Regions from separate parts of the Pseudoalteromonas luteoviolacea genome, predicted to be linked through region 1. Evidence: predicted binding sites of a transcription regulator. Region 1 holds the regulator's gene; the other holds the start of a gene.

The links. The regulator MetJ, encoded in region 1, represses methionine synthesis genes. The targets are predictions, from matches to a motif close to TAGACGTCTAGACGTCTA.
Region 2: a site for MetJ is predicted at 4,166-4,183, ahead of metK (methionine adenosyltransferase). Genes of this name have one in related genera too.

Annotation. Positions count from the first base shown of each region.
Region 1 covers NZ_CP015411.1:309,372-318,239, forward strand. The annotation lists gene hslV (ATP-dependent protease subunit HslV) at 1-255, opposite strand, end outside; gene S4054249_RS01310 (SPOR domain-containing protein) at 331-870, opposite strand; gene priA (primosomal protein N') at 877-3,048, opposite strand; gene rpmE (50S ribosomal protein L31) at 3,302-3,517, shown strand; gene S4054249_RS01325 (malic enzyme-like NAD(P)-binding protein) at 4,143-5,384, shown strand; gene metJ (met regulon transcriptional regulator MetJ) at 5,442-5,762, opposite strand; gene metB (cystathionine gamma-synthase) at 6,092-7,315, shown strand; gene metL (bifunctional aspartate kinase/homoserine dehydrogenase II) at 7,320-8,868, shown strand, end outside.
Region 2 covers NZ_CP015411.1:1,298,062-1,306,929, forward strand. The annotation lists gene S4054249_RS05695 (CYTH and CHAD domain-containing protein) at 243-1,760, shown strand; gene S4054249_RS05700 (HDOD domain-containing protein) at 2,028-2,873, shown strand; gene metK (methionine adenosyltransferase) at 2,911-4,062, opposite strand; gene tkt (transketolase) at 4,325-6,316, shown strand; gene S4054249_RS05715 (methyl-accepting chemotaxis protein) at 6,477-8,492, opposite strand; gene S4054249_RS05720 (symmetrical bis(5'-nucleosyl)-tetraphosphatase) at 8,608-8,868, opposite strand, start outside.

The DNA.
Region 1 (8,868 bases):
CGTTCGCCAGTCTTTGGCCATTTCGACAGCTGCGCGTGTAAGGTGTCCTTGGTGCATTTCTAGTTTTGTTTCGAAACGCTCAAATAGTGTAAATGCATCGGCAGTACCGCCAGCAAAACCTGCCAGCACTTTACCGTTATAAAGACGACGCACTTTTTTTGCATTGCCTTTCATCACCGTATTGCCAAGAGACACTTGGCCGTCACCGCCGATAACCACTTTGTCATCGCGACGAACACTTACGATAGTAGTCATAGTATTCCTTAAAAGAGGCCTTTGCCTCGGATAATTATATCAATAAATGCATAGATGAGGGCAGCTGGGCTAATTTCAAGTCCAGCCCCAAATTCCGCAATCAACGATTTTGATGCGTTGTAATCTGTTCTTGTCGCTTTCAGCTTCACGTTTTTTCTCATAAGGCCCTAAACGGACACGATACCAGACACCATTACTCCCCTCAGTACGACGGATTTCCGATATCAAGCCTGCAAACGCGATACGCGCCTTACGTTTTTCTGCCTGTTCATAAGTTCGAAATGAACCACATTGCATTTGGAAAGGGCCTCTTGATTTAATGACCTTAACCTCAGCTTCTACTTGCGCTGTTTTCATATCATTGATAAACGTAGGTGGGCGTGGTAACTCTTTCTTTTCTTCGACTACCGCGGTAGGCTCTGTGGGGGTCTGAGCCTGTTCTACTTTGGCGGGATCTGCATGTTCTTTGATAAACCACAGTCCATAGCCAAACCCCCCAATCAATAGTATTGCAAAAGCCGCGAGGACTTTTGGAAAAGGTTTTTGTGCTTTAGGCTGCTGTTTTTTTTGGCCCTTTTTTCTGGGCGTTTTATTTATATAATCGTGTTGTGCCATAACTGTTTAGTAGGTGTCCATAGGATCAACATCAATATTCCAACGCACGCGTGTTGCAAGCTTGTGGCTGCTTATATATTCCTTTAATTGCGTGAGATACTGATGCAAAACATTACGTTGTGTTGCTTGTATATGTAATTGATAGCGATACTTTCCTGCAAGGCGCTCCATCGGCGCCGGGATCGGTCCCAGCAATTGTATACCAGAGAATGGTTGTGCAGGAACCAGATCAGATAAAAATGTCATGACCAAATTTGCAGAAGTGGCTTCTGCCCTGATGAGCGCCAAGTGAGTATAAGGTGGCAGCATGGCCTCGTGTCGCTCTGTGAGGGCATAGCGAGCGAAGTCTTGATAGCCATTATTTACTAAGTCTTGCAGCAGTGGATGTTCAGGAAAATGAGTTTGTAAAATCACAGTTCCTGCCTCACCGCTTCGACCAGCCCGCCCTGCGACTTGAGTGATCAGCTGTGCCATATGTTCAGTTGCTCTAAAGTCACTGGAGTATAGACCACTATCAACATCTAAAATGACCACCAGAGCGACATCGGGGAAGTGGTGGCCTTTAGCTAACATCTGTGTGCCAATTAAGACTTGAGCGCCGCCTTGATGAATTTTTTCAAGTGCACTTTCTAAGCTGCCTTTTCGGCGTGTGGAGTCTCGATCAATACGGCTGACGGGCACGTCGGGAAAATGTGACGTGACAAATTCTTCTAGCTGCTCAGTGCCAAGTCCTGTTGGCATAATTTGTGTGCTTCCACAATCAGGACACTGATGGGGGACATACTGCTGTTCGCCGCAGTGATGGCATACCAAACGCTGCATGGTTTTATGATAAGTCGCGCTGGTGCTGCAATGCTGACAATCACTTAGCCAGCCGCATTCATGGCAGATTAGCGTGGGCGCAAACCCCCGGCGGTTAAGAAAGACCATCGCTTGCTTACCCATAGATAGGGTGCGCTCTATGGCTTTCAAGCTGGTACTTGCGAAGCCGCCTTGTGTCTGCTGCGCTTTCATATCAACCAATAAAAATTGATTGTCCTGACTGGTTTGTGCACGCTTGCTGAGCGTGAGCAATTGAAATTTATTGTCTAATGCCTTTTTTAAGGTTTCAAGAGCCGGAGTAGCGGTGCCTAAGAGTAATGGGCACTGGGATTGATGTGCTCGGTAAGCGGCCAAATCACGTGCATGGTACCTCAAACTATCCTGTTGTTTGAATGAATGATCATGCTCTTCATCTACGATGATCATTGCCAGAGACTTAAATGGTAAGAAAATACTAGAGCGTGTTCCGATGACCAGTGCGGTAGTGGCTTGTTGCGCTCTACGCCATGTGTGAAGGCGCTCATTATCGGTTAAATTTGAGTGCCACAGATCAATTGGAAGCCCAGGAAAGCGTTGCTTAAATCGATTGACTGTTTGTGGGGTAAGGCCAATCTCTGGCACGAGTACGAGTGCTTGCTGTCCTGCACTGAGCACTTTTTCCAGACATTGCAAGTAGACTTCGGTTTTGCCGCTACCCGTCACGCCTTCAATTAAAAAAGTGCGAAACCCCTGAGTATGATTAATGGCGCTGCATGCTGTCGCTTGCTCTTCATTTAAAATTGGCTTGCTGCCCACTGATAACGCTTCATGTTGCCATGAGGTATCAGCGCGTAACTCTTCGCGGATCAACTGCTTTTCTAGCAAGCCTTTTATTTGTGCTTGTGTAAAACCTAGGGTTTTTAGTTCCGTATGTGTGGCATCGCCTGCGGTGCGTAACTGCTCAATTAAGGCTAATTGCTTTTTAGCCCGCAGTTGAGAGATGACTCGCCCTTCATCTGTTAAAGTGAGCATAGGCACTTGAGTCTTATCAGCATCTTGACCATCTCGAAGTGCGCCAGGTAGTGCGGTAAATAAAGTTTCACCGAAAGGGTAACAATAATAGTGACTGATAAATTGTAAAAAGCTCAAGTGCGCACCATCTAAAATAGGGCTCTCATCGATGATGTCATCGATTGGCTTTATTTTATCTTCAGGTACATCACTGTGAGTCTTCAACTCTGTGACAACAGCTACGCAGCGTCGATTGGCAAACTTGACCCAAACACGGCCCCCCACACAAGGCGACATAGATGCATGGTAGGTGTAATCAAATGTTTTGTGTAAAGGAACTTTTATTGCGACAGCTGCAAATGGCATGTGTGCTCCAAGTGATCCGCCTATTGCGTAAAGTATAAATGTGAAGTGGGGTGAGTATACCTCATCACCCCGTGCTTGTGAGTGTAAATTGCCAGCAGTAAACAGGAATAATAAAAATCTAATGGATTACTAATTTATTGCTTGTAGTTTGAGCATGAAAGACCTAAAATACGCGTCCAATTTATTTGTATAACGACGTATGGTGCCAAACTTCGGGTTTGGAGAGCGATACGGCCTTAACTAGAGGTTTCCTATGAAAGACGGTATTCATCCTAAGTACGAGACGATCTCAGCAACTTGTTCTTGTGGTAACAAATTTGAGACGCGTTCAACACTTTGTAAAGACATTCACCTAGACGTATGTTCTGAGTGTCACCCATTCTACACTGGTAAGCAGAAGATTCTTGATACTGGTGGTCGTGTTGATCGCTTCAACAAGCGCTTTGGCGCATTATCTGCTAAGCGTTAATTTCGACTTAGTTGATAATAGAAAGCACCTATGGGTGCTTTTTTTGTGCCCGTAAGGATGTTTTTCACCACATATTTCATATCGCAAGTCTAATCTCCCACCAATAAAAATCATTTGCAATTTGGTATTGTATTAAAAAGTTGCCATATTTGTTTTATAGCATAGTTAGCGATGCAGCCTGCATTGATAATAATCCATTGAGTGTGGCCCATCGCATTGTGAATGGTTTAGCATGAGTTGAGTGTTTAAATTTATCTTTGTTTTGAATAGTTATGCTATAAAACTTTGTCATTAAGTTTTTATAAATTCATTTAAATGTCACTAAATGCTTTTATCTTACAGTAAAAGTGGTTTATTTATTTAAAGATGATTGTTGTGTATCAAAAATGGACTTTTTGCATATAAATTAACCTGTAATGGCCAAAGGTAATTTGTATAAGCGTTAATTTATAGCAGTAAATATTGATGAAAAGTGGCTTAAAAGTCGCTAAATTACAAAAAATATCGGCTAACAGGATAGACCTGATAGTGCTTGAATTAATTTTCAAAAAAGGTATTGTTGAAAGCAGTTAGCGAATTTTTATCTCACTCTCACTTTTAACTTCTCGTAGGAAAAAATCGCGTCATGTCAGATTTACGTGAAAAAGCATTACATTACCACGCTCACCCCGTCCCAGGTAAAATCAGTATCGAGCTGACAAAGCCAGCTGAATCAGTTAAAGATCTTGCATTAGCATATAGTCCAGGTGTTGCAGAACCTGTACGTGAAATTGCCGCAGATCCTACCAACGCCTATCGTTATACAGGTAAAGGTAATATGGTAGCTGTTATCAGTAATGGTACTGCTATTTTAGGTCTGGGTAACTTAGGCCCATTGGCTTCTAAACCAGTTATGGAAGGTAAAGCCCTTTTATTTAAGCGCTTTGCGGGTTTAGACTCTATCGATATTGAAGTAAAGCACAATACAACTGAAGACTTCATCAATACGGTTGCAAATATCGCAGACACGTTTGGTGGCATCAACTTGGAAGATATTAAAGCACCAGAGTGTTTTGAGATTGAAAAAGCCTTGATTGAGCGCTGTGATGTGCCTGTTTTCCATGATGACCAACATGGTACAGCGATTGTAACAGCGGCTGGTATGTTGAACGCGTTGGAGATCCAAGGTAAAGACATCAAAGAAGCAATTATTGTTTGTTTGGGTGCCGGTGCTGCTGCGATTGCATGTATGGAGCTGCTAATTAAGTGCGGCGCTCAGCGTGAGCACATTTATATGCTAGATCGTAAAGGTGTGATCCATACGCGTCGTGATGATTTGAATGAATACAAAACATTATTTGCGAACAATACGGACAAGCGTACGCTGCAAGACGTGATCGCAGAAGCTGATGTGTTTGTTGGTGTATCTGGTCCAGATTTACTATCACCTGAAGATCTTAAATTGATGGCTGATAAGCCTGTGGTGTTCGCATGCTCGAACCCAGATCCTGAGATCAGTCCTGAAGTCGCGCATGGTGCTCGTGATGACTTAATCATGGCAACGGGTCGTTCTGATTATCCTAATCAGGTTAATAATGTGCTGTGTTTCCCGTTTATTTTCCGTGGCGCACTTGATGTTCGCGCCACAGCCATTAATGATGAAATGAAAATTGCCGCTGTAGAAGCTATCCGTAGCATTGCGAAAGAGCCTGTGCCTCAAGAAGTACTGGTTGCTGCTGAAGTCGAAAGTCTAGAGTTTGGCTCTGAGTATATTATTCCAAAACCGATGGACCCTCGTCTATTGCCACGCATCGCGAAAGCGGTTGCACAAGCAGCAATTGACTCGGGCGTTGCGCAAATTGATATGCCAGAGAATTACATGGCGTAAGCTTTTAAAACTAAAAAGCCTCACAATAGTGAGGCTTTTTTTGGCTTGAACGATGCGTTAGTCTTCGTTTATTTCTGGGATATCTAATCCCATCTTTTCCATTATATCGCGTACTTCTGCCGGGATCTTTTCTGGGTTATCTTTTCTCAAGTCTTCATCGTTGGGCAACGGTTGTCCAGTGAAGGCATGTAAAAAAGCTTCACACAATAGTTCGCTGTTTGTCGCATGGCGCAGGTTATTGACCTGTCTACGAGTCCTTTCATCTGTGAGTACTTTTAATACGTTCAGAGGAATTGAAACCGTGATTTTTTTCACTTGTTCTGATTTTTTACCGTGTTCTGCATAAGGGTGAACATATTCACCGTTCCATTTAGCCATAATTGTGTACTTGCCTCAGTGTTTACCTTGAATGCAAATAAGACTGTATTTTTGCGTGCTGAGTGTGCTGCAGACGGTTTGTACCTTGCACCCTATAAATAGACGCAGATTGTACAGGAAATTGGCAGAATACTCGGTCTTTTGCCATATTTGGTCAAAGATTCAGTCTTATTGGCATCCTTTATCGCTTTCGTGGCGAAATTTTATCGGTTTGAATAAGATAGTCAAATACTAGTTATTTGGCCATATAGAAGTATAAATGTTTTGACATCTTTCAATTGTTCATCTAACCTTTTAGACGTCTAAACATCCAAGTATCTAGGTGAGCTATGAGCCAAAGTAAAAAGTCAACGATTGCCGTAAGAAATGGCATTGATGCAGATAAGCATCATGGTGCAGTTGTGCCTCCTCTTTATCTTTCAACGACCTATTCTTTTGCTGATTTTGATAAGAAGCGAGATTATGATTATGGCCGTAGTGGTAACCCAAACCGAGATATATTGGCCGATACACTCACTCAGCTTGAGGGTGGGGAAAAAGGCATAATTACAGCAACGGGCATGGCTGCGGTTCACCTAGTTACACAGTTATTAAATCACGATGATACCTTGGTCATTCCACATGACTGCTATGGCGGTAGTTATCGCTTGTTTACCTCTTTGGAAAAGCGCGGCTTGCTGAAAGTCAAAGTGCTTGATTTAACACAGCCAGAGAGTATTAAGCAGATCGCAGAGATTGCGCCTAAGATTGTATGGATAGAAACACCTAGTAATCCAATTTTACGCTTAACAGATATTGAAGCCGTGGTTCAAGCTGCGCATGGCTGTGGTGCTTTGGTTGCGGCAGACAATACATTTTTATCTCCTGCATTACAAAATCCAATTGCATTTGGGGTAGACATCGTTGTGCATTCAACCACTAAATTTATCAACGGTCACTCAGATGTTGTTGGCGGAGCTGTGATCGCGCGCACTCAGGAGCTTGGAGATGAGCTTGCTTGGTGGGCGAATAATATTGGCATCACAGGTTCCCCTTTTGATAGTTACTTAACTCTACGAGGCTTGAGAACGTTAAAAGTACGCTTAAAACAACATGAACAAAATGCGTTAGCGATTGCACAGTATTTAGAAGCCTCACCTTACGTTGAACAAGTATATTACCCAGGACTTGCATCCCATCCTCAACATGAGCTTGCGAAAAAGCAGCAACATGGTTTTGGTGGCATGGTGAGTTTTGATATTAAAGGGACTCTCAAAGATTCTGCGACATTTTTAACCTCTCTATCTCAGTTTTCTCTCGCAGAATCTTTAGGTGGGGTCGAGAGCTTGATCTGTCACCCAGCAACAATGACTCATGCAGGTATGGAGCCTAAAGCACGCCTTGAAGCTGGCGTAGGAGATACGTTGATCCGCATTTCGGTGGGTATCGAAGATGTAGAAGACTTGCTTGCTGATTTAGAGTTGGCTTTTCGAAAAGTAAATAGCCCTGGATCTGGCAGCTCAGACAGTGCCAAAGATTTTAAATTATCACCAGCACACACGGTTTTATGGTAAGAACATGACAAAAGTAGTACATAAATTTGGTGGCTCAAGCCTGAGCTCAGCGGCTCGTTATCAAGCGGTTGCGAACATTATTTTGGGCCAATGCCAAGTTGGTGATTGTGTGGTGGTGTCTGCTGCCGGTAAGACAACAAATACCCTGGTGAAGCTATGGCAAAGTTATCAACAAAAAGATGATAACGCATTTAACGACATTCTATTGCAAGTGGAAAATCATCAAAACCTTCTCCTGACAGAATTATTTGATGCGCAACAGGCTAGCACCTTATCTGAGTGTCTAAAAAGTGAATTGCAAAATATTGCAAAGTCAGCGGCTAACAAGACGCTTCATGAAGCGTCTTTACTTGCTCATGGAGAGCTTTGGTCTGCAAGGCTATTAGCTAATTTACTCTCGACGTTTAATGTCAGTGCTATTGATGTTGATGCTAGAAAGTTATTTACTCAGCATCAGGGTCAATTGTTGCACGCTCAAAATAAACAATCGTGTCTGGAGCAAATCAAAACAGACAAAATTTATGTTGTGACAGGGTTTATCGCTTCTGATTGCGAAGGGAATACAATCACTTTGGGCCGTAATGGTAGTGATTACAGTGCAACTTTATTGGCCAATTATATTGATGCGCATGCTGTATCTATCTGGACTGATACCCATGGTGTGTTTAGTACGGATCCTCGTAAAGTAAGCTCAGCTATTAAATACCCAAAAGTGTGCCGCGTTCAAGCTAACTTACTTGCTCGCCTTGGTAATCCTGTCTTACATGCGAAAACACTGTCACCACTTAAAGGCACCAATATTAAGCTGCAAGTGCGCAGCAGCTATGATCCTGAAGCGATTGGCACAGAAATCGTAAAGCAGGGATATAGCAAAGACAAACGGTTTATTACTACATTTGATGAATTAGACCTGATCCGTGTTGAGGGGTTGGCCGCTGGTGAAGTACGTACTTTGAGTCAATTAATACAACATAGCATCCACCACTTTAACAAAGGCGGTGAGGATTATTTATTGGTGCCAAGCAATGACACACATACCGTTGCGACACATCTACAAGGCCGAGGCAATATTGTAGAATCTCATTTAAGAGGACTGGCTATTGTTGCACCGAGCTATGAAATACAACAACTCTCTCAACAAGCTGCAGCGATTTTAGAGCTACAAGATGTTGTCGTGCGTTTTACCCATAGCGATGGCAGCTATGCGTTGTTCTTAACTGATCAATCTATCGATAGCGATGTTTTAGCGATTTTACATGACAAATTAGTGAATAAAGGCCGTGAGCTTGCGGTGATTATTGCTGGATTAGGTAATGTGGGAGAAGTGTTTGTAGAACAATGCCAAAGGCAAGTCGAAAAACTACAAACGACATTTGATTTGAAAGTGGTTGCTTTGGTTCGCTCTAAAGAGATGCTGTTTTGCCCAAGCGGGATCAATATCGATAATTGGCAGCAACAGTGGCGTAGTGAAGCACAAGACTATCAGCCAGCAGATTTACTTGAGCGCATTGGTGAGCTTGATTATGAAAATAAGGTCGTGATAGACATCACTG
Region 2 (8,868 bases), 990 kb from region 1:
ATTTCTTTATGTGCATTGCAGTAAAGGTTATCTTGTTTCAAACTCGTGGTGATATGTGTTCCGAAATAGTGTAAATAGCACTGTATTGGTGGCCGTTGTCGCGGTTATGGAAGTCAGTTGTTAAGTATGCAACTTAATGCAATTTGCATTCATTTACCCTTTGTTTGTGGGAAAAGATTGCAAAATTAGGTGTCTTTGTATATTTTGAACGTTCTCATATTACAAAGGTAACCTACCTCCTAATGGACACTGAAATAGAACTGAAGTTTTTGGTTTCAGACAACGAAGTTCCGCTTATTCCAGCATTGATCACTCAGTTTGCAAAGCGGGTTAATAACAAGCCGGCAAAAAATTTAGAAAATGCATATTATGATACGCCTAGTAGAGAATTAAGGGCGTTAGATATAGGGCTTCGCACACGTTGTCAAGACGATGACTGTGAGCAGACAATCAAGCTTTCTGGTGAGGTACTAGGGGGTCTTCATCAACGCCCAGAATACAATTTACCATTAAAAACAAGAAAACCAGATATTTTTGCTTTTGATGCAAGCATTTGGCCAATTGGAATGCGACTAGAGTCAATTGCCGAAAACTTATTTCCGATATTTAGCACAAATTTCATCAGAAGAACCTGGCTGATAGAAACCGAATCGGGCAGTTTAATTGAAGTGGTATTGGATAAAGGCGAAGTATCGGCCAGCGGTAAGTCTGAAGCGATTTCTGAACTAGAGATAGAGCTGGTAGAAGGAGAGCGCGTTGATTTATTTTTATTGGCAGAGCAACTGGTCGCACAGGTCGGACTAAGGCTAGGGTATTACTCTAAAGCTGCCAGAGGGTACCGTTTAGCGGATGATAAGCCGTTACAAGCGAACAAAGAAATCGGGTTTGTACCGTTATCTAGCGATATGAATCAAGAGCAAGCGTTTATAAAAACCATTAACTACGCAATTGCACTGGTTCAAAAACATGAGCAATGTTATGTCAATGAGCCAAGCTTAAAAACTTTAAAACGTATCATAGATGGAGTCCGTTTAATTAAGCATGCTTTTTGGTTATTCGAAGAGTTTGTTGCAAGAGAAACTACGGATAGCCTACGCAAAGAACTAAAGTGGTTGTTAGGGGAGCTTGATTGGGTAGAGAGTGCCATCTATTTAAAGACGTACACATCTAAAAGACATGCTTACTACAAACGCATTCATGGTGCACCAGAGCTGTCTCAAGTGATTAATGACCTGAAAAGTGTTCAGCCGACCAAAACGGATTTAGAAGATCTGTTCCACTGTCCGCGATATAACAAGCTATTATTGTCATTGACTCGTTGGTTAATGGAAAAAAGTTGGCGACAGCAGTGGGATCAAAATGCAATAAAATCGGCGCAGAGCAGTGTCCGTTCGATGGCCAAAAAAACGTTCGATTTAGAGTGGAAAAAGCTTAAATCTATTTTTCCTGAGAAAAGCGCCATGTCTCTCGAGCAGTATGTTCAAACACGTTCAAGTATTGAAGAGATGTTACTGAGTGGTAGCTGTTTAGGTGGGCTATTTGATGAAGAGCTAAGGCTGAGCTTTAGAGCGCCTTGGATGGACATTCTCGCTGGTATTTATGAACTGGAAACATTGCATTATTTACAGCAGCTCTGTGAAGGGCAAGAAGCTCAACCACTGTCTGAAATTTTGGTTTGGTTACAGCAAAAGTCGGATTTTTTGATCAGTGCAATGGATCAGAGTCGAGACGCATCAATTAATTGTGAGCCTTATTGGTAAGAACTGGGCTTCATAATACTGAATCTAGGGCACTTTTTAGCGTCCTAGGTCTATATATATAAACTAAAATTCAGCCGGTAAAAAATATACTTTCGAGCGCTGTTGCCTCTTAGTATTTGCTTCCCACCGAGAATCTTGCGCCCCTAATTACTAATATAATGCTATTCAATCTTATCTAAATAGGTAACTATTAGACATTACTAAATAGTCGCGACAGGTCAAAGTTCATCTACTACACTAAAATCAAAGCCGCCATATAGGTGACCTATGATAGAAATTGATGACAAAGTTTTAGCAGATTTAAGGTCAGGGTTTAGCTTACCTGCCAAGCCCGAAATCTTACAAAGTCTACAAGATGAACTAAATAGAGATGAACCTGAATTAAATCGTGTGGCTGCGATTATTACAGAAGATGTAGCCACATCTGCTGCAGTATTGAAAGTTATCAACTCTCCTGCATATGGCATGTCTAGAACTGTTACAGACATTAAGCAGGCTGTAATGTTTTTGGGTATGAACTGTATTACTCAGGTTGTTACAGGGCATTTGTTAAAAAGTGCTTTTGAGCAAGACGACTGCTGTATTTCTTTGCAGCGTTTTTGGGACAGTGCCTCTGATATTTCGCAAGTCGCTATGCTCATTGGGAAAAAAGTAAACTCAGCGATCCCAGTTGAAGATTTGCAATTGCTAGGTCTTTTTCATGATGCTGGGGTCCCTGCAATGGCGATGCGTTTTAAAGATTATCATGATGTACTGATGCGTGCCGCGCAGCGTCCAGAGCACCCATTAATAGAATATGAAGCGCAACAGTACCCGACAAACCATACTGTTGTCGGGTACTATTTGGCGAGCTCTTGGCATTTGCCAAAAAGGGTGTGCCAAATTATTTTACGACATCATGATCCGGTGTTTTTTCAAGATAATGATTCTGGTGTAGAAAAGCAGATAATGGCCACTCTGAAGCTTGCAGAGAATTTTTGTTTTGAGATTAAGCATTTTAGAAGCTGTGCTGATTGGCATGCTTTTAAAGACGATGTGATGCTCGCTTTAGATCTGAGCGATGATGACTATAACGATGTAAAAGAGGACGTTGAAGAGTTTTTGATAGGTTAAAAAAGGCGCATATTGCGCCTTTTTATAAGTTTGGCAATTATACGCCAGCTGCTGCTTTAAGTGCTTCAGCTTTGTCTGTTTTTTCCCATGGGAATTCTTCACGACCGAAGTGACCATATGCCGCAGTTGGCTGGTAAATTGGGCGCTCAAGGTCAAGCATTGTAAGTAAGCCATATGGGCGTAGGTCGAAGTGCTCACGAACAAGCTCGATCAAACGTGCCTCTTCAACTTTGCCTGTACCAAATGTATCAATGCTGATAGACGTTGGCTCTGCAACACCGATTGCGTAAGAAACTTGGATTTCACACTTGTCTGCAAGACCAGCGGCAACGATGTTCTTAGCCACGTAACGACCTGCATAAGCTGCTGAACGGTCAACTTTAGATGGATCTTTACCAGAGAAAGCACCACCACCGTGTCTCGCCATACCACCGTATGTATCAACGATGATTTTACGACCTGTAAGACCACAGTCACCCATTGGGCCACCAATTACAAAACGGCCAGTTGGGTTAATGAAAAACTTAGTGGCTTCAGTGATTAGTTCTTTTGGTAGTGTTGGCTTAATGATGGTTTCCATGACAGCTTCTACTAAATCATCCTGAGATACTGAGTCACAGTGTTGAGTAGAAAGCACTACCGCATCGATACCAACAGGTTGGCCATTTTCATAAGCAAAAGTCACCTGAGATTTTGCATCTGGACGTAGCCAAGGTAGTGTGCCGTCTTTACGTACTTGAGCTTGACGCTGTACTAGACGGTGAGAATAGGTAATTGGAGCAGGCATTAAAACGTCAGTTTCGTTACATGCATAACCAAACATTAAACCTTGGTCACCAGCACCTTGATCTTCTGGACGAGAGCGATCTACACCTTGGTTAATATCAGGTGATTGCTTACCAATTGTATTTAAGATTGCACAAGAGTCAGCATCAAAGCCCATATCTGAATGCGTGTAACCAATTTCACGTACTGTTTTACGTGTTAGTTCTTCGATATCTACCCAAGCACTTGTGGTTACTTCACCACCAACCATGACCATACCTGTTTTTACATAGGTCTCACACGCAACACGTGCTTTAGGGTCTTGCTCAAGAATTGCATCTAATACTGCATCTGAAATTTGATCCGCAATTTTATCCGGATGGCCTTCAGAAACTGACTCTGAAGTAAATAAGTGTTTCGCCATTATTATATACTCACAAATAGTGCGCTTCGCGAACATGCGTAAAACAGCGCTTGAATAATTTAGGGAGTTATTCTAACCAAAACATAAAAGTATGCATAGTTTTTTTACGCCTAGACGTCTATTTTTAAATACTTGCATTTTATGCATTAAAAACAATGTGAATTTATAACTTTTATTGTGATTTTAATTGCAGTGGTAATTTTATTAGGTAAGAATGGGCCTTTAAAAACACCCGTGCAAACACTTAAAGGTAGGAGAATCCATGCCATCTCGCAAAGAACTTGCAAACGCAATTCGCGTTCTATCCATGGACGCTGTACAAAAGGCTAAATCAGGCCACCCAGGGGCACCCATGGGCATGGCAGACATCGCAGAGGTACTTTGGCGCGATTATTTAAAGCACAACCCAAACAACCCAGAGTGGGTAGATAGAGACAGATTTGTATTATCAAATGGCCACGGCTCAATGTTAATTTATTCTTTATTACATTTGAGTGGCTATGAGTTATCTATTGATGATCTGAAAAACTTTCGTCAGATGCACTCTAAAACGCCAGGCCATCCTGAGTATGGGTATGCACCAGGTATTGAAACAACAACGGGTCCTCTAGGCCAAGGCATTACTAATGCTGTCGGTATGGCTATCGCTGAAAAAGCATTAGCAGCTCAGTTTAACCGTGACGAATACGATATTGTTAATCACTACACCTATGCATTTCTGGGTGATGGCTGTTTGATGGAAGGTATTTCTCATGAGGCGTGCTCTCTAGCAGGCACACTAGGTCTAGGTAAATTGATCGCGTTTTGGGATGACAATGGCATCTCAATTGATGGTGAAGTGGAAGGTTGGTTTAGTGACGATACGCCAAAACGCTTTGAAGCGTATGGTTGGCACGTAATCCCTGCTGTTGATGGCCATGACAGTGAAGCAATTGCTGCGGCTATCGACGCTGCGCGTGCAGAAACAGGCAAGCCAACGCTTATTTGTTGTAAAACAGTGATTGGTTATGGTTCTCCGAATAAATCAGGTAGCCATGATTGTCACGGTGCCCCGCTAGGTGATGATGAAATTAAAGCTGCACGTGAGTTCCTTGGTTGGAAACATGATGCATTTGAAATCCCTGAAGATATATATGCTAAATGGGATGGTGCGGCACATGGGCAGCAGATCCAAAGCGAGTGGTTAGTTAAGTTCACTGAATACCAGATGCATTACCCTGAACTTGCGGCCGAATTTGAGCGTCGTACTAAAGGTGAACTGCCTGCGAACTGGACTGAGCAAACAGAATCATACATTGCACAATTGCAGGCTAACCCAGCAAATCCAGCAACGCGTAAAGCATCACAAAATGCACTAAATGCATTTGGTCCAATTTTACCTGAGTTTATGGGTGGTTCAGCGGACCTTGCAGGTTCAAACTTAACCCTTTGGGAGGGTTCAAAAGGGTTAACAGCAGATGATGCGTCAGGCAATTACATTTTTTACGGTGTACGTGAATTTGGCATGTCTGCGATCATGAACGGTATTACTTTACACAAGGGCTTTATCCCATACGGTGCGACTTTCCTAATGTTCATGGAGTATGCACGCAATGCTGTACGTATGGCTGCACTTATGAAGCAACCGAGTATTTTTGTTTATACTCATGACTCTATTGGTTTGGGTGAAGATGGCCCAACGCACCAGCCTGTAGAACAGCTTGCCAATATGCGTATGACACCTAATCTTGTCAGCTGGCGTCCATGTGATCAGGTTGAATCTGCAGTTTCTTGGCAGCAAGCAGTAGAGCGTAAAGATGGTCCAACATCATTAGTATTTACTCGCCAAGGCCTTGAACAACAACCTCGTACGGATGAGCAAGTCGCAGCAATTAAACGCGGTGGCTACATTTTAAGTTGTGATTCTAATCCAGAGGTTATTCTGATCGCAACAGGCTCAGAAGTTCAGTTAGCTGTAGAGGCGGCCTTCCAATTACGTCAAGAAGGTAAGAAAGTTCGTGTCGTTTCAATGCCATCTACAGATGTATTTGATGCGCAGTCTGCAGACTACAAAGAATCGGTATTACCTTCTTCAGTGACTCGTCGTGTTGCTATTGAAGCAGGCATTGAAGATTTCTGGTTTAAATATGTTGGTTTAAATGGTGCTATCGTAGGTATGAGTACCTTTGGTGAATCTGCACCTGCAGGTGAACTATTCAAACACTTTGGCTTCACAGTTGAAAATATAGTTGCGAAAACTAAAGCGCTATTTTAATACTGAGGAAGTAAAAAAACCGCCTCATTGAAGGCGGTTTTTTTGTTTTTATTACATTTAAGTTTAATTTGTTGCAACTAATTCAATTAAATTATTAAAACTTTACTGAATTTAGCTATATTTAATAAAAATAATTTTAGTTTTTTTCACTTTGGGCTAATTAAACTCTGAACTGTGAGACGGATTGTCGTAATTCTTCAGCCAATTTAGCCACTTCCGAACTCGAAATAGTCGTTTGATTTGCACCTTCTGCTGTTTGCTCAGCAATTGTAACAATTGACTCTAAGCGCTCACTGATCTCTTGTGATACTTGTTGTTGTTCATTTGCGGCTGTAGCGATTTCCTCACTTACATCGTGTGCTCTTGATACTGCGTCGGTGATAGAGTTTAGCGCTTCGTTGGCGATATCACTTTGTGCCACACACGACTCAGCTTGTTGTTGACCTTTAGACATAGCTGTTACCGCTTCTTCTGCACCCGCTTGCAAGGATTCAATCATTGACTGAATCTCTTGGGTTGATTCTTGGGTTTTACTTGCTAAGGAACGCACTTCATCAGCAACTACCGCAAATCCACGCCCTTGCTCACCGGCACGGGCTGCTTCAATCGCGGCATTTAGAGCCAGTAGGTTAGTTTGTTCTGCGATGCCGCGGATCACATCTAAAATCCCGCCTATTGCTGAGCTGTCATGATGAAGTTTGTTGATAACGGTAGAGACTTCCTCTACTTCATGTGCCAATTGCTCAATCGTTCTTTTATTGTCGTGAGAAATACCTTTAACACGCTCAGCTTCTTGGTCTGCATTTTTAATTTCGTCAAGTGCCTGATGGGCACTGTTGCTTACACCGTGCGCCGTGCTGCTCATTTCCGTGGTTGCAGTTGCAGCTTGCTCAACTTGCGACTGCTGACTTTTTATCGCCTGGCTAGATTCTGATGTAATGGCAGAGGTTTGCTCTGAAGCTGCTGCTAATTGAGTAGAGCGTGAGACAATACCTGTGATCAACTCTTTTAAGCTTGTGATTAGGGTATTACAGCTCTGCGCTAATTCACCAAACTCATCTTTAGCTGAAGCATCGAGTGTGTGCGTCATATCGCCTCTTGCAACAATATCAAGTACACGGTTGACTTCTGAAAGCGGCTTAGTGATACGACTTACCGTAAAGTAAGCAATTCCAATAGCCAGCAAGGTGGCTAATATCATACCAGTCCATGTTGCGATATTTGCGGATGATACATCCTCAGTCACTTCACTTTGAATTTCAAATGCTAATTGCTTTGATTGCGCTACGAGTTCACCTAATTGTGCGAGTGCTTTTTCGGTCGCTTTCTCTGCGCTGTTTAGCTCATTTTGGGTATTAATCCGTGCGGTGATCAAGCGCTGGCGATTATTTGCGATACTGTCGCTGCCTTGCAGTTGCTCTTTAAGCGCGCTGTAATATGAATCTAAATCACTGAGTAAATCTTCATCTAGTTGAGCGACAGTGCTGCGCATTAATTCTAGGTTACGGTCGACATCTTCGAACACGTAGCTTTGCTCTTTTTTGACAATATCTAATGTGCTTGAATCATCAATCGTTAAAATATCAGCACTACTTGTGGCTAAAGAGCTAAAGGAATTCTCTAGCTTATTCGCAGCTTGGTAGGCGCGAACATTCAATGATTCAAAACCATCTAAGTCCAAGATATCCAACACCACGGTTGCGGCGTCTTCTGCGGCTATTTCAGCCTCTTCTAATTGTGCAACAAGCTGCTTATTTAAGCTAAGCTCCAGCGACTTATCTGCGAATAGCGATGTAACGGATTTGGAAAAAGTACCAAAGCTATCAGCGACATCTCGACTACTTGCCGATAGAGTGGGGTCATTTTGGACCGTTTGGTTAAGCTCTGAATAGCTCTGTTCAAATGCTTTTTGTCGGGTGCTAAAAGCGGATTTTAAACTGCCTAAATCATTGCTCGATTGAGTGTAAAAGCTAGCTTGAGCAATTTTACTCATTTGAGTAAACTCAATTTGTAACGCTGCGCTTCTATCTAACGCTGGAAGAGACAAATTATTGACCAGTTGAGTGGAACTATCGATATTTGCGATCCTGAGCAGTGAGTTCACACCGATAGATAATAAAAGCAGGGTAATTATTATAAAGCCACCCCAAATACGTTGGCTAACGGTTAAATTCATACAAACATACCATCAAGTTAAAGCAGTACAACTACTTATCGGATTTATTGCGCATTAGTTAAGTATTTTATAGCAGATGTGAATATAAAATTCAGTAAAAACGGATAGGTTTTGACTAATTGCTGGTAATTTGTTCGTTTGTGGACAAATTAAGCAAGGTCATTGGACCACCCCATACACAACCTGTATCTAAAGCAACTACATGATTGAGACTTGTTTGTCCTTGCAGCGCTGCCCAGTGCCCAAATATGAAACGTGTTCGGCTCATTTTAAATCGTGGGTGAGCAAACCAAGGCTGCAGTAATTCATCATTATCAACTTCCCCCTTGTTGTCAAAATCCAATTCCCAGTGCTTTGTCAAAAATCGCATTCTGGT